Linked DNA regions of Ancylothrix sp. D3o. Each later gene encodes a partner of the first gene's protein in a complex. Links are inferred from orthologs where the notes say so. Each region holds a gene or a part of one and is shown on either strand. Other genes may lie near its edges.

Evidence for each region. Proteins that work in one complex are often made in the same cells at the same time.
Region 2: the proteins of tig (region 1) and rpsG are in contact, whole or in part, in a crystal structure (PDB 3GTY), measured with the Thermotoga maritima proteins. The link is inferred for Ancylothrix sp. D3o from one-to-one orthologs. Residues at the interface, in WP_004081061.1 of Thermotoga maritima: Glu122, Val124, Val129, Leu130, Tyr133, Glu188, Gly259, Ile262, Tyr263, Glu266, Ser270, Glu273, Gln274, Glu277, Arg308, Gln311, Ile312, Ser315, Tyr316, Glu325, Arg329, Arg336, Leu363, Phe366, Trp367, Arg373, Leu377, Arg381, Leu384, Glu387; in WP_004081843.1 of Thermotoga maritima: Lys34, Lys52, Lys55, Glu59, Arg62, Gln63, Glu66, Asn67, Lys69, Val71, Arg95, Ala109, Lys110, Lys111, Gly112, Arg113, Pro114, Glu117, Glu121, Ile124, Ala125, Tyr127, Asn128, Asn129, Thr130, Gly131, Lys135, Asp139, Arg142, Met143.

What each region holds. Positions count from the first base shown.
Region 1 is NZ_JAMXEX010000011.1:132,656-140,696, forward strand. The notes cover bases 5,004-7,973. They hold tig (trigger factor), read right to left. Parts: upstream 7,192-7,973; coding sequence 5,815-7,191; downstream 5,004-5,814. Other genes in these bases: clpP (ATP-dependent Clp endopeptidase proteolytic subunit ClpP), read right to left, coding at 5,004-5,555; NG798_RS18300 (aspartate-semialdehyde dehydrogenase), read left to right, coding at 7,756-7,973. Also shown: NG798_RS18275 (AAA family ATPase), read right to left, coding at 1-661; NG798_RS18280 (site-specific DNA-methyltransferase), read right to left, coding at 658-3,162; ATP-dependent protease ATP-binding subunit ClpX, read right to left, coding at 3,515-4,855; more of clpP, read right to left, coding at 4,887-5,003; more of NG798_RS18300, read left to right, coding at 7,974-8,041. UniProt on the Bacillus subtilis protein: Involved in protein export. Acts as a chaperone by maintaining the newly synthesized protein in an open conformation. Functions as a peptidyl-prolyl cis-trans isomerase.
Region 2 is NZ_JAMXEX010000004.1:260,185-265,719, reverse strand. Bases 1-2,999 are described here. They hold rpsG (30S ribosomal protein S7), read left to right. Parts: upstream 1-1,264; coding sequence 1,265-1,735; downstream 1,736-2,999. Other genes in these bases: fusA (elongation factor G), read left to right, coding at 2,043-2,999; rpsL (30S ribosomal protein S12), read left to right, coding at 597-1,007; NG798_RS10430 (iron-sulfur cluster assembly accessory protein), read left to right, coding at 71-394. Outside these bases: more of fusA, read left to right, coding at 3,000-4,118; tuf (elongation factor Tu), read left to right, coding at 4,281-5,510.

The sequences.
Region 1 (8,041 bases):
CTGCAAATTGTAAAGCCTCCTCTATTTTTTTGAGGCGATTTCGGCGTGTTTTTTCTGGCGTTTTTACCACCCTTTCTAAAAATGTTCTGCCAAAGGGATCTTCGGAAATACCGGCCATTCCATAAGCTTCTGGATGACGTACCAATTGCGGAATTAAATGCAAGTATAAGATGGTTTCCAAAGCTTTAGAAATTTCTCTAAATTCAGCATTGGCGTTAATTTGTTCCAAATAAGTCTGCGTCAGTCTTAATTCATCATTATTGTCTTCAGTATTAGGCCGGTTTACAATTTGCTCATCCCCTTTCCACACTCGTTCATAGGCAATAATTGCATCATTTTTACCCCCTTTTTTTTGTTTAATTCCAATGGCATATTTCCACACCGGCTTTTTAAAAGCTGACTCTGATAGATGAATCTCTATCTCCACATCTGAAAGCCGGCGCGCATAAAGACTGCGAATTTTTGACACCCCACCTCGATCTATTACTGCTTTTTGTAAACCGCCTCCTGGTTTTGCTAAATCTCGCAAAAATCGGAACGCATCCAAAAAATTAGACTTTCCGCAAGCATTGGGCCCGACTAAAAAAACCCGTTCCTGCAAGTCCACATCAACAAATGTAAAATTACGCCAATTTTTTAATACAATGTGAGATATAATCATGTTACTAACCGCGTCATTTTTATCGACTCAATCCCCCGATCATCTACAATTTTAACCGCAATTCGTCGATATTCCCCCGCCTCAAATGGCAACGAAATTGTCCCCCGATACGCCTCAATTAAATCCTCATCAATCTCCGCTTTTAAACTTTTCGCCAACTTAAACCATCCCTCCTTTTCTCCCGCCATTGGAAAGAAAACCTGTGAGGGCAAAATACTCCGGCCATCATAATCACTATCCAACATCCACATCGCTATTTTCTCCGCATTTCCAGACTCTATCAGGCCGGTTCTTGTATTGTAATAATCAAACCCCTGCACCTCTACCTCCCACTTTCCAGCATTCTCACCTTTGGCAATTTTCCTCACAATTACATCCGGCTGTCCCATTAACCAGAAACTTTCATTTGTTGCCCGTTTTTTCTTCAAGTCTTCTGTCAACAAATCGGCATTCATTTGTACTTTCAGCAAAGTTACTCCTTGCCACTTTGTTTCATCAATATCTTTTGCTGCTTCCGGGTCAAATTGAAATGCTGCAAAAATTACCAGTTTCGGTTTTGGCACTAAATTCTGTGCTTCTTCTAGGGCTAATTCTACTTGTCTTTGGTCGAGGGGTGCGTGCACCGGCCCAAAAGAAATTACTGCCCTTAAAGGCTGTTCTTGTTCATCATTCGGTTTTGTTTCTGCATCCGCATGAAGCCAATTTCCTACAAAAGTTTCTACCCGCGAAAACAAAATTGCTTGCCCACTTTTCCCGCGAATTCCTGTTTTTAGCAGTTCATCCCGCCATTCACTTTGTCTTAGGCTTTCTCCACTCCGAGAAATCGAATTGTCTGCCGTTATTTCCGGTTTTTCTGTTTCTAATTCTGGCTCAATTTCACTCACCGGCATTACCACCGGCGCCGGCACAGCTTCCATTGTAAAAGGGCCGGTGACTCGGATTTTTGATGTGTCTACCAATGGCCGGTCATAAAGTATTTCTTGATCTGCGTATTTTTGAATCGCTTTTTCTATTTGCTGTTTTGTCATCCCTTCTTTGATTTCGGGATTATTAGCAATTGATTTTAAGGTAATATGAGGAACGGTTTTATATTTCAGGCCGGTGTCTATTCCTTCTTGAGGGTTTGCTAGTTGATAATAATCAAAGGTTGCTGTCATTAATCTTTGTTTTGCTAGGGTAATTGCTACCCTTGATGTATCGCAAGTTATCCACCGGCGCCCCCACTGTTCCGCTACATACGCCGTCGTCCCAGATCCACAGGTTATATCTAATACTAAATCACCCGGATCTGTCGTCATTAATACACATCGGGACACAACTTTAGTAGAAGTTTGAACAGCATATAATTTGTCTTCGCCAAATGACGAAAAAACAACATCCGTCCAAATATTTCCTATAAGACTGCATGACCAATCTTTTTTTAATCTTTTATATCGCAGCGTATTGCCCGAAACAACTAATCTTCCAGCTTTTTCTAAGTTTTTCAAACCATCTACACTGGTTGACCAATATCTATTTATTGGGATAAAAGTTTTTCCTTGAAATTCATAAGGTGTTTTGTGATATTCATGCGAAGAAGTTAAATCACTTGTTACAAATGATTCGTCATTCAAATCCTCTCCGTTAAAAATGAATATTTGGTTATATTTAGCTTTGGATATTGATTTGGAATACCAGACTAAATAATCCGTTATACCAGAAAGAAATTTATCAGGCTGCGGAGACCTTTTTTGAATAGCAATAATTCGTTGAAAATTCGCAGACCCAAAAACCTCATCCATCAAATTTCTAACAAGATGCACATTATCATCAGAAATTTGAACAAAAACACTGCCGGTTTCAGAAAGTAACTCCCTAGCCAACAAAAGCCGGTCACGCAAATAAGACAAATACGAATGAATACCCAACTCCCAAGTATCCCGAAACGCCTTAATCATCTCCGGTTCTTGGGTTAAATCCTCATCCTTGCCATCTTTCACATCACGCTTATTAACAAAAGGTTGAAAATTTGACCCGTATTTAATACCATAGGGAGGGTCAATATAAATCATCTGAACTTGTCCCCCCATTCCCTCCTTTTCCAAAAGCGAATTCATCACCAACAAAGAATCACCGGCAACCAAACGATTAGTCCAATTATGCTTATGTTTATAAAACTCAATTGCTTGTCTAATAGGCGGATTTTCTTCGGGAATATCAAACAAAGATAACTGCACCGGCCCAGTTGTATTTCGCTTACGAACCGCATCAACAATCGTCCGAGGATCTATCCGTTCGTGAACGTGCAAAGAAACAGTAGGAACCTCAAAACTTGTATGTTCTGCCTTACCGGCCCAGTTCAACTGCGGGTCAAGATGGGGGTCATATTCATAACGTTTATTTTCCCCATCAGGATCAGTTTGTGGAGTCACCAAACCCACCGGCGGATTATTAACTCTTTCCTTATTTGTATGTTGATATTGTTCAATAGGTTTTTGTTCAGACTTCTTTTGTTTTGGCATAAATTTTTCTTGAAATAGCGGTAGCTTAAACCTATTGTGTAATCTTTTAGTCTGCCCTTGCTTGGCGCTGTAACAATTCTTCAAGAGGCGAAATTAGGGCCGGTAGATAATTTCAAAGCCCCCCGTTAAAACCTCTTTAACCACCGGTTGAAGAGTGTCTACACAAAAGAAAACCCCCTATCGGGGGTTGCGCTACCCGCCGCTACGCGAACAGGTTATTGGTGGGAATTGTGTTTACCATTAAATAGAATTCTTGAACCCCCGGAGGGGGTTTTAATTAATCGTGTAGCCACTCTTTAACCGGTGGCATTAATCAGTGTCATTAACCGGCATTAACCGATGACGTTCTAACCTAAGCCGACTCAGGCTTAGGCAAAGAAGAAGGATGCACAATCAACTCAGCCGTAGACCGTTTTTCCACCATTTCCCGCGTAATCGTGCAGTTTTTCACATCCTTACGCGAAGGCAACTCATACATCACATCCAGCATAAGCTCTTCCACAATCCCCCGCAGAGCACGCGCCCCTGTTTTCCGCCGGTAAGCTTCCTGAGCAATCGCTCGCACCGCATCCTGTTTAAAATCAAGCTGCACATTATCCATTTTCAGCAGTTTTTGATACTGCTTAACCAAAGCATTACGCGGCTGAGTCAAAATCGCCATCAAAGCTTCCTCATCCAGCGGTTCCACCACCGCCACCATTGGCACCCGGCCAATAAACTCAGGAATCATCCCAAATTTTACCAAATCATCCGGCTCCAGATGCTTAATCACATCGGCATTGCGTTTTTCGCGTGGTTGGCTTTCTCCAGGTTGAACAAAACCCATCGACTTTTTACCCATCCGCTGTTCCACCACTTTTTCCAAACCAACAAACGCCCCACCACAAACAAAGAGAATATTGCTGGTATCAATTTGAATGCAATCTTGATAGGGGTGTTTGCGTCCGCCTTGGGGAGGTACGTTAGCGATGGTACCTTCCAGCATTTTCAGCAAAGCTTGCTGGACGCCTTCGCCAGAAACATCGCGGGTGATCGAAGGGTTTTCGCTTTTGCGGGCAATTTTGTCAATTTCATCGATGTAAATAATGCCGCGTTGGGCTTCTTCCACATCGAGATCCGCGACTTGCAACAAACGCAACAAGATATTTTCGACATCTTCGCCTACATAACCGGCCTCTGTGAGGGTAGTCGCGTCTGCAACCGCAAACGGCACATCCAAAATTTCGGCTAAAGTTTGAGCGAGGAGAGTTTTGCCGCAGCCGGTCGGCCCAATCAGCAAAATATTAGATTTTTGTAACTCAACAGTATCATCCGGGCCGGCTTTACCATTGGTTTTTGATTGAGCATAAGCCAGGCGTTTGTAATGGTTATAAACCGCTACAGAAAGCACCTTTTTGGCCTCATCTTGGCCAATAACATGATCATCAAGATGTTTTTTAATTTCGCGGGGCTTGGGAATTTGTGTCATAGAAATATTAGCCGAGGAGCGAGCGCGGCGCTTAGTTTGTTCTTGACGCTGGGCCGGCTGTGGCGCACCGGCTGCCGAATCAAACAACTCCTCGTCTAGTATTTCGTTACACAGGTCTACGCACTCATCGCAAATGTAGACTCCCGGGCCGGCAATCAACTTGCGGACTTGCTCCTGAGACTTGCCACAAAAGGAACATTTTAAATGGGAGTCGTACTTAGCCATATCTGCCTCTCAATTACTGTGCTAGGGCTGCCTAACCGGCGGTGGAAAGGCTGAGTTTAGAGATTACCTGGTCAATGAGGCCATAGTCTTTTGCCTCAGCCGCCGACATAAAGAAATCGCGTTCTGTATCAAATTCGATTCTCTCTAGGGGCTGGCCGGTGTGTTGAGCCAGAAGTTCATTCAGCTTACGCTTATGATAAAGAATTTCTTTTGCTTGGATTTCGATATCCACCGCTTGACCTTGGGCACCGCCGAGGGGTTGGTGAATCATAATTCGGGAAGAAGGCAAGGACATCCTTTTACCTTTTGCACCTCCCGACAGCAGAAACGCACCCATACTGGCGGCTAAGCCAAAACAAATGGTGGCAATATCCGGGCGTACTTGCTGCATGGTGTCATAAATTGCCATGCCGGCAGTTACGGAACCCCCAGGCGAGTTGATGTAAAGCTGGATATCTTTTTCCGGGTCTTCTGCTTCGAGATATAGTAACTGGGCTACGATTGAATCTGCCACAGCATCATCAACCGGCGTCCCCAGAAATACAATCCTCTCGCGCAGAAGCCGCGAGTAAATATCAAATGCTCTTTCTCCGACGCCCGACTGTTCTACCACCATTGGGACAACACCGGCGGAAATGGCGGAGATTTCGAGGTCTTTCAAACTACTGATTGAGTGATTCTGGGTTTGAGATACAAGCATAGGGATTTGTTTTAAAGCTTGCGATCTAGCATAGCGTTGTCGAGACTTCTGCGGTGTCGGGTCAGCTTAGGGGGTTTTTGGGGGAGAAACCGCCCTATCCTTTAATTCCCGTTTGAGAAAAAGTTTATTTGGGTTTCTCTAACTATTATGCCCCACGCACCAAAAGTCTGAGGGTTTGTTCGCTGTAAATTCTCTCACCATTTGAGCGATAAGGGGGGGAACGCTAGGATGAGCCTATCACTTTCGCTCCCCAACACCCTTAACCTTGTTCGGTTTCGGCCTCTGTTTCAGCCTCTTCTGAGGTTTCGTCTGCGGTTTCTGCTTTTTTGAGGGTGCCTTCGGGGACTAATTCCACGTTAGCGTTTTCTGTCAGCCAATTAAGGGCTTTTTCTCGCACAATATCCGCCGATACAAACTCTCTGAGCTTGATCATATCCAGTTGTTGGCCTCGCATTTCTTGCATCAATTCTTCAATGCGTTTGTCAACTTCTGTCGCTTCTACACTCAGCGATTCTAATTTGGCGATTTCTTTCAATGCCAGTGATTGTTTAATTCGCTCAATGGCTTCGGGCCGCGAACGTTCCCGCAATTGCGGCATATTTTGCTCATTGTAGAGTTGATTGACATCCAAACCATAGCTCTGCAACTGCATGGCTGCTTGGCGAATCATAAAGTCTACTTCCCGGTTAATTAAACTTTCGGGAATGTCTACTTCAACGTGGTTAAGAATTTCTGCCATTAAGGCTTGTTCTTTGTTGGATTTTGTCTGCTGTTCGGCATCTGCTTGATAGCGTTCTTCTACCGATTTGCGTAATTCTTCCAAGGTTTGAAATTCGCTTACGTCTTGGGCGAATTCGTCGTTTAATTCGGGCAGGTCTTTTTCTTTGAGTTCGTGGAGGGTAATCGTAAAAACGGTTTCTTTTCCTTCTAACTCTTCGCGGCCATATTCATCGGGGAATTTCACGGCTACTTCTTTTGTTTCGCCGACATTCATGCCAAAAACGCCTTCAATAAATCCGGGGATAAATTTGCCATCTACCAGTTCTATTTGATAGTTGGTTGCTTTGCCGCCTTCAACTTCTTTGTCTTCACCGGCTACCCGCAAAACATAGTCTACCACCGCCACATCGCCTCTTTGGGCCGGTCTTCCTTCTACGGGAATTAAGGTTGCTTGTTCTGACCGGCGTTCTTCCAAAAATTTATCTACGCGGCTGGCGTCTGGTTGAACTTCTTCGGCTTTAACGCTAATTTCTTTATAGCCGCTGAGTTTTACTTCTGGCTCTACATCTACCGAGGCTTTATAGGTCAGCGGTTCGCCTGGCTTAAATTGCTCGATTAATTCTTCAAAAGATGTGATTAGCTGATAGTTTCCTAGCGCTTCTATTGATTCTTGCTTAAGGGCTTTTTCTAAGCCATCTTGAATTAATTCTTCGAGTGCTGCTGCTTTGACTCGTACCGTTCCTAGTCGCTGTAACAAAATTTGACGCGGTACTTTGCCTTTACGAAACCCAGGAATATTTGCTGTGCGGCTGAGGTTTTGGAAGACCTTTTCGTAGGTTTGTTTGGTCGTTTCGGAAGGAATTTCGATTTCTAGGCCAATTTGGCTGGCCGGTAGCTTTTCCTGGGTGACTTTCATAGGTACGTTTGTTTTCAGACTGTCCGTGCAATTTTTGGTTATTGGTGTTTTTGGTTGCTCACCGGCTTTTGAGTCGGGCCGATTGAATTTGTCCAGGGCCGGTGTGACTAAGCACAACGGCAGCAACGAGTGTTTTCCCATTTGCCCGAACCGGGGCAGCGCAAACCATCAAACCTCTATCCTATTCTATTTCAATGCAAATTTGAAATGAAGCCAAAAAAGACTCGCGGAACTTCCGGGCCTGCCTGTCTGCTATTCCCCAGGACGGCTTTATGGCGCTGCTTATCTACCACCGGCACAGTTATCTGCTTTTTTCCAGCGGCTCTCCACTCAACCGGCCCAGTCGTGATATGCTACTTAACAACGTTGATCAAAAAACAACGCTTTATTTTAACCCAAAGCCTAAAAATGGCCTTCTTCAATCCGGGCTGCCAGCTAGGGCATTTTAAAGATAAAATTTGGTAAAAAGTTTAAAATTCAAGCTAAATTAACTATTTTAAGAGGATTTATTAAAAATTTCGGTTGACGAAATCTCACCCACAATCTCATCCCCAGAGGAGGAAAATAAATCAAGTGAAGTCTTATCGTGTTGCAATTTTAGGAGCCACCGGCGCCGTCGGAGCCGAATTACTGGAACTCCTCGACCAACGACAATTTCCCCTAGCTGAACTGAAACTTTTAGCCTCGCCACGTTCGGCGGGTCAGAAGGTGAAGTTTAAAGGCCAAGAATTAACCGTAGAAGCAGTAACCGAACAGTCCTTTGAAAATATCGATATTGTTTTAGCCTCGGCGGGGGGTTCAACTTCCAAGGCTTGGGCCTCTACAATCGTTAAAGCCGGTGCTGTAATGA
Region 2 (5,535 bases), on another replicon or contig:
GGCGATTGGTGAAATGGCAACAATACCCTTTTTACCAATCCCCTTTTTACCCCTTAGCAATTATCAATCAATGATTAATTTGAGTAAAACCGCACAGCTAGAAATTAACCGGCTTAAGTCTAAACAGGCAAACCCAAGCGCAAAGTTTCGTCTCGGTGTTCAGCCAGGCGGGTGTGCCGGTTTTTATTACACAATGGAGTTAGATGAGGTCGTCCGTGAGGATGATCAACTGTGGGAGTGTAATGGAGTTCAAGTTCTGGTTAATGCAGAAAGTCTGCCTTATGTCAACGGTCTGAATGTAGATTATTCAGAGGATTTGATGGGTGGAGGGTTTCGGTTTAATAACCCTAATGCGGCGCAGTCTTGCAGTTGCGGTCATTCATTTAGTTTATAAAGAATAGAAAACTCAACATTGCTCTTTTCCCGCTACATTAAGTATCGGCGTTGTTGAGGGCTAGTTTTTTTTGTCTGGGATGTTTTCGCCGCCCTTGGCGAAAAAAAAGACAAACAGAGGAATTGACAGAAGTTCCGCTAAATGGGTATAATGTCCTTTTGTTGAAACTCGGAACAGTCACAAGCTGTAAAAGCCTTAACTCATGCCAACAATTCAGCAACTCATCCGCAACGAACGCGAAAAAGCGAACAAGAAAACAAAATCGCCGGCATTAAAGAGTTGCCCTCAGCGTCGTGGTGTTTGCACAAGAGTGTACACAACCACACCGAAAAAGCCCAACTCAGCCCTCCGTAAAGTAGCGCGGGTTCGTTTGACTTCCGGTTTTGAAGTCACCGCCTACATCCCAGGGATCGGTCACAACCTCCAAGAACACTCTGTCGTTATGATTCGCGGCGGACGGGTAAAGGATTTACCTGGTGTGAGATATCACATTATTCGCGGAACATTGGATACAGCGGGAGTAAAAGACCGCAAACAAGGCCGGTCTAAGTATGGTGCCAAGCGTCCGAAACCAGGCGCACCGGCAGCAACCACAGGAAAAGGCAAGAAGTAGACAGTCGGGCTGAAACTTTCTCATTATGCTGAGAGAAAGATAGGCAATAATCGGGGAGTTTTGTATCTCACGACCAAGAGCGTACCCGTATAGACTGTGAAAAGTGATTAAGTAAAAAATGTAAGAGGTAAAAACTGCCCTTACAAAAATGGAAACCTCAGCCATGCTATAAGCCCCTGGTTGGGCTGAGAGAGCCAAAAAGCCGCCAAGAAATAAAGCGGCAAAAAAGTCCTGAACTGCATTTTTAAACAGAAACTATGTCTCGTCGCTCTGTCGTCCAAAAACGTCCTATCCCTGCCGATTCAGTGTACAATAGCCGACTCGTCACCATGATGGTGCGGCGTGTAATGAAAAAAGGCAAAAAATCTGTAGCCAACCAGATAGTTTATGATGCCTTTAAGATTATTCAAGAACGCACTGGCTCCGAAGCCATCGAAGTGTTTGAGAAAGCCGTGCGGAATGCGACACCCTTGGTAGAAGTGAAAGCTCGCCGAGTTGGGGGTGCAACTTATCAAGTACCAATGGAAGTAAGATCAGATCGCGGTATCGCTCTGGCGTTGCGGTGGTTGATCCAATATGCAAGATCGAGAACAGGCCGGTCAATGGCAATCAAATTAGCAAACGAGCTAATGGATGCAGCCAACGAGACAGGCAGTGCAATTCGCAAACGCGAAGAAACACACCGGATGGCAGAAGCAAACAAAGCCTTTGCCCATTATCGGTACTAGAAGCGGCCAACGAGTTCCAAAAGTTCCCCCGAGCAATTTGGCTCTAGGGAACAAAACTTAACAAAAAATATTAAAATATTAATAACAAGGAACTCGGAATCCACTCGCGCTGCCCGGAATGGTGGCAAAATGGAGTGTGAAGGACACCCAAACCCGTTAGGGAGACTAACGGAGAGTAGGCTAGAGATGGCTTTAAACAAGCTTGGCTTGAGAAGCGCACCTAGCGCCAAACTCAGCAATAGCGCATATAGAACCTTGACAAAGCGCAAGTAGCAAAACATCTGCGGCTAACATAAAGGAGGTAGCTGTGGCACGCACCACCCCGCTCGAGAAAGTACGCAATATTGGGATTGCAGCCCATATTGACGCAGGAAAGACAACAACAACAGAGCGAATTCTGTTCTATTCCGGCGTGGTTCACAAAATCGGAGAAGTTCACGAAGGGACCACAGTAACAGACTGGATGGAGCAAGAGCGGGAACGCGGCATTACCATCACCGCTGCGGCAATTAGCAGTAGCTGGAAAGACCACCAAATCAACTTGATCGACACTCCGGGGCACGTTGACTTCACAATTGAAGTCGAACGCTCAATGCGGGTACTGGATGGAGTGATCGCAGTGTTTTGTTCCGTTGGTGGCGTTCAACCTCAATCGGAAACAGTGTGGAGACAGGCAGATAGGTATAAAGTGCCGCGAATTGCCTTCGTCAACAAAATGGACAGGACAGGGGCAAACTTTTACAAAGTTTATAACCAAATCTGTGACCGGATGCGGGCAAATGCCGTTCCCATTCAATTGCCCATCGGTGCTGAAGACACCTTTAGTGGGTTGGTAGACTTGGTACGCATGAAAGCCATGCTCTACACCAACGACAAAGGAACCGATATTCAAGAAAGCGACATCCCCGAAGAAATGCGGGATATCGCCGAAGAATACCGGATCAAATTGGTTGAAGCCGTAGCGGAAACCGATGATAAGCTGACAGAAAAATACCTCGAAGGCGAAGAATTAACCGAAGAGGAAATTCGCACGGCTCTGCGCAAAGGTACCATCGCAGGTACAATCGTTCCGATGTTGTGCGGTTCGGCTTTCAAAAACAAAGGGGTTCAATTACTGCTAGATGCAGTGGTAGATTATTTGCCGGCCCCTATCGAAGTTCCTCCTATTCAAGGAACGCTCCCCAACGGTGAGACAGCAGAACGCCGCGCCGATGACAATGCACCGCTGGCTGCCTTGGCTTTCAAAATCATGGCAGATCCCTATGGTCGTCTGACTTTTGTGCGCGTGTACTCAGGCATCCTCAAAAAAGGTAGCTATGTGTACAACGCCAGCAAAGGCAAAAAAGAACGGGTATCTCGCCTGATTCTAATGAAAGCCGATGACCGCATCGAAGTAGACGAATTGCGGGCCGGTGACTTGGGGGCAGCGTTGGGCCTCAAAGATACCTTCACCGGCGACACCATCTGCGAAGAAAACGGCCAAATTATTCTGGAATCTTTGTTTATTCCAGAGCCGGTTATTTCTGTGGCAGTGGAACCCAAAACCAAAAACGACATGGAGAAGCTATCAAAAGCACTCCAGTCATTGTCTGAAGAAGACCCCACCTTCCGGGTTAGCATTGACCAGGAAACTAACCAAACCGTTATTCGCGGGATGGGTGAATTGCACCTAGAAATCCTGGTAGACCGGATGTTGCGGGAGTTTAAGGTAGAGGCCAACGTAGGCGCACCGCAAGTTGCTTACCGCGAAACCATCCGCAAATCTGTCAAAGCCGAAGGCAAGTTTATCCGTCAAAGTGGCGGTAAAGGTCAGTACGGCCACGTCGTCATCGAACTGGCACCGGCAGAACCTGGCACCGGCTTTGAATTCGTCTCCAAAATTGTTGGCGGTACAGTACCTAAAGAGTACATCGGCCCCGCAGAACAAGGGATGAAAGAAGCTTGCGAAACCGGCATTTTGGCAGGCTATCCGCTCATTGATGTGAAAGCAACAATGATTGATGGGTCTTACCACGATGTGGACTCTTCAGAAATGGCTTTCAAAATTGCCGGATCTATGGCAATGAAAGAAGCCGTAATGAAAGCTTCGCCGGTGCTCTTAGAGCCTATGATGAAAGTTGAAGTGGAAGTACCGGAAAACTTCCTCGGAGATGTCATGGGCGACCTCAATTCCCGCCGGGGCCAGATCGAAGGAATGGGATCTGAACAGGGAATTGCGAAGGTTACGGCAAAAGTTCCGTTAGCGGAGATGTTTGGCTACGCTACGGATATCCGGTCTAAAACCCAAGGCCGGGGTATCTTCACGATGGAATTTAGCCACTACGAAGAAGTACCTCGTAACGTTGCTGAACCCATCATCGCAAAAAGCAAAGGGAACGCTTAATTAGTTGGTGGGATTGGTCATCGGTCACGGGTCACGAGTCACCAGTAAAAATGACCACTGACTAATGACCCTGACCCCCCCAAACCCCCCTTAAAAAAGGGGGGGGGACTAATGACCAATGACAACTAAAAACTGACAAAGGAAAAAGGAACAGAATTATTCATGGCACGCGCAAAGTTTGAACGGACTAAACCCCACGTTAATATCGGTACCATCGGTCACGTCGATCACGGCAAAACCACTCTGACTGCTGCTATTACAACGACCCTGGCTGCTCTGGGACAGGCAAAAGCCAAAAAATACGATGAAATCGACGCAGCACCCGAAGAAAAAGCGCGGGGGATTACCATCAACACCGCTCACGTTGAGTACCAAACCGAAACTCGGCACTACGCTCACGTTGACTGTCCGGGGCACGCTGACTATGTAAAAAACATGATCACCGGCGCTGCTCAGATGGATGGTGGAATTCTGGTGGTATCTGCGGCTGATGGCCCGATGCCTCAAACCCGCGAACACATTCTGCTCGCCCGTCAGGTCGGCGTTCCTGCGTTGGTGGTTTTCTTGAACAAGGAAGACATGGTGGATGATGCCGAATTGCTGGAACTGGTGGAGTTAGAAGTCCGCGAGTTGCTTAGCTCCTACGATTTCCCAGGCGACGATATCCCCATTGTGGCCGGTTCTGCTCTCAAAGCACTTGAATACATGATCGCTAACCCTGGTGCTAAGAAGGGTGAGAATGAGTGGGTTGATAAAATCTACAATCTCATGGAGCAGGTTGATGCTTATATCCCAACTCCAGAGCGTGAAATTGATAAGCCTTTCTTGATGGCCGTTGAAGACGTATTTACAATCACTGGTCGCGGTACGGTGGCAACTGGCCGGATTGAGCGCGGAAAGGTCAAAGTTGGCGAAACTGTCGAGTTGATCGGTATTAAGGATACTCGCACCACCACTGTAACCGGCGTTGAAATGTTCCAGAAAACTCTGGACGAAGGGATGGCCGGTGATAACGTTGGTCTTCTGTTGCGTGGTATTCAAAAGGCTGATGTTGAGCGCGGTATGGTGCTGGCTAAACCCGGTTCTATTAAGCCTCATACTTTGTTTGAGTCTGAAGTGTACATCCTCAAAAAAGAAGAAGGTGGTCGTCACACTCCCTTCTTCCCCGGCTACCGTCCTCAGTTCTATGTGCGTACAACCGACGTAACCGGCACCATCAGCGAATTTACTGCTGATGATGGCAGCGCTGCTGAAATGGTTATGCCTGGTGACCGCATCAAAATGACGGTGGAGTTGATCAACCCCATCGCTATTGAACAAGGTATGCGCTTTGCTATCCGTGAAGGCGGTCGCACTGTGGGTGCCGGTGTAGTTTCCAAGATTCTCAAATAGATTAGCTAGTTGAGGATCGCCAGAG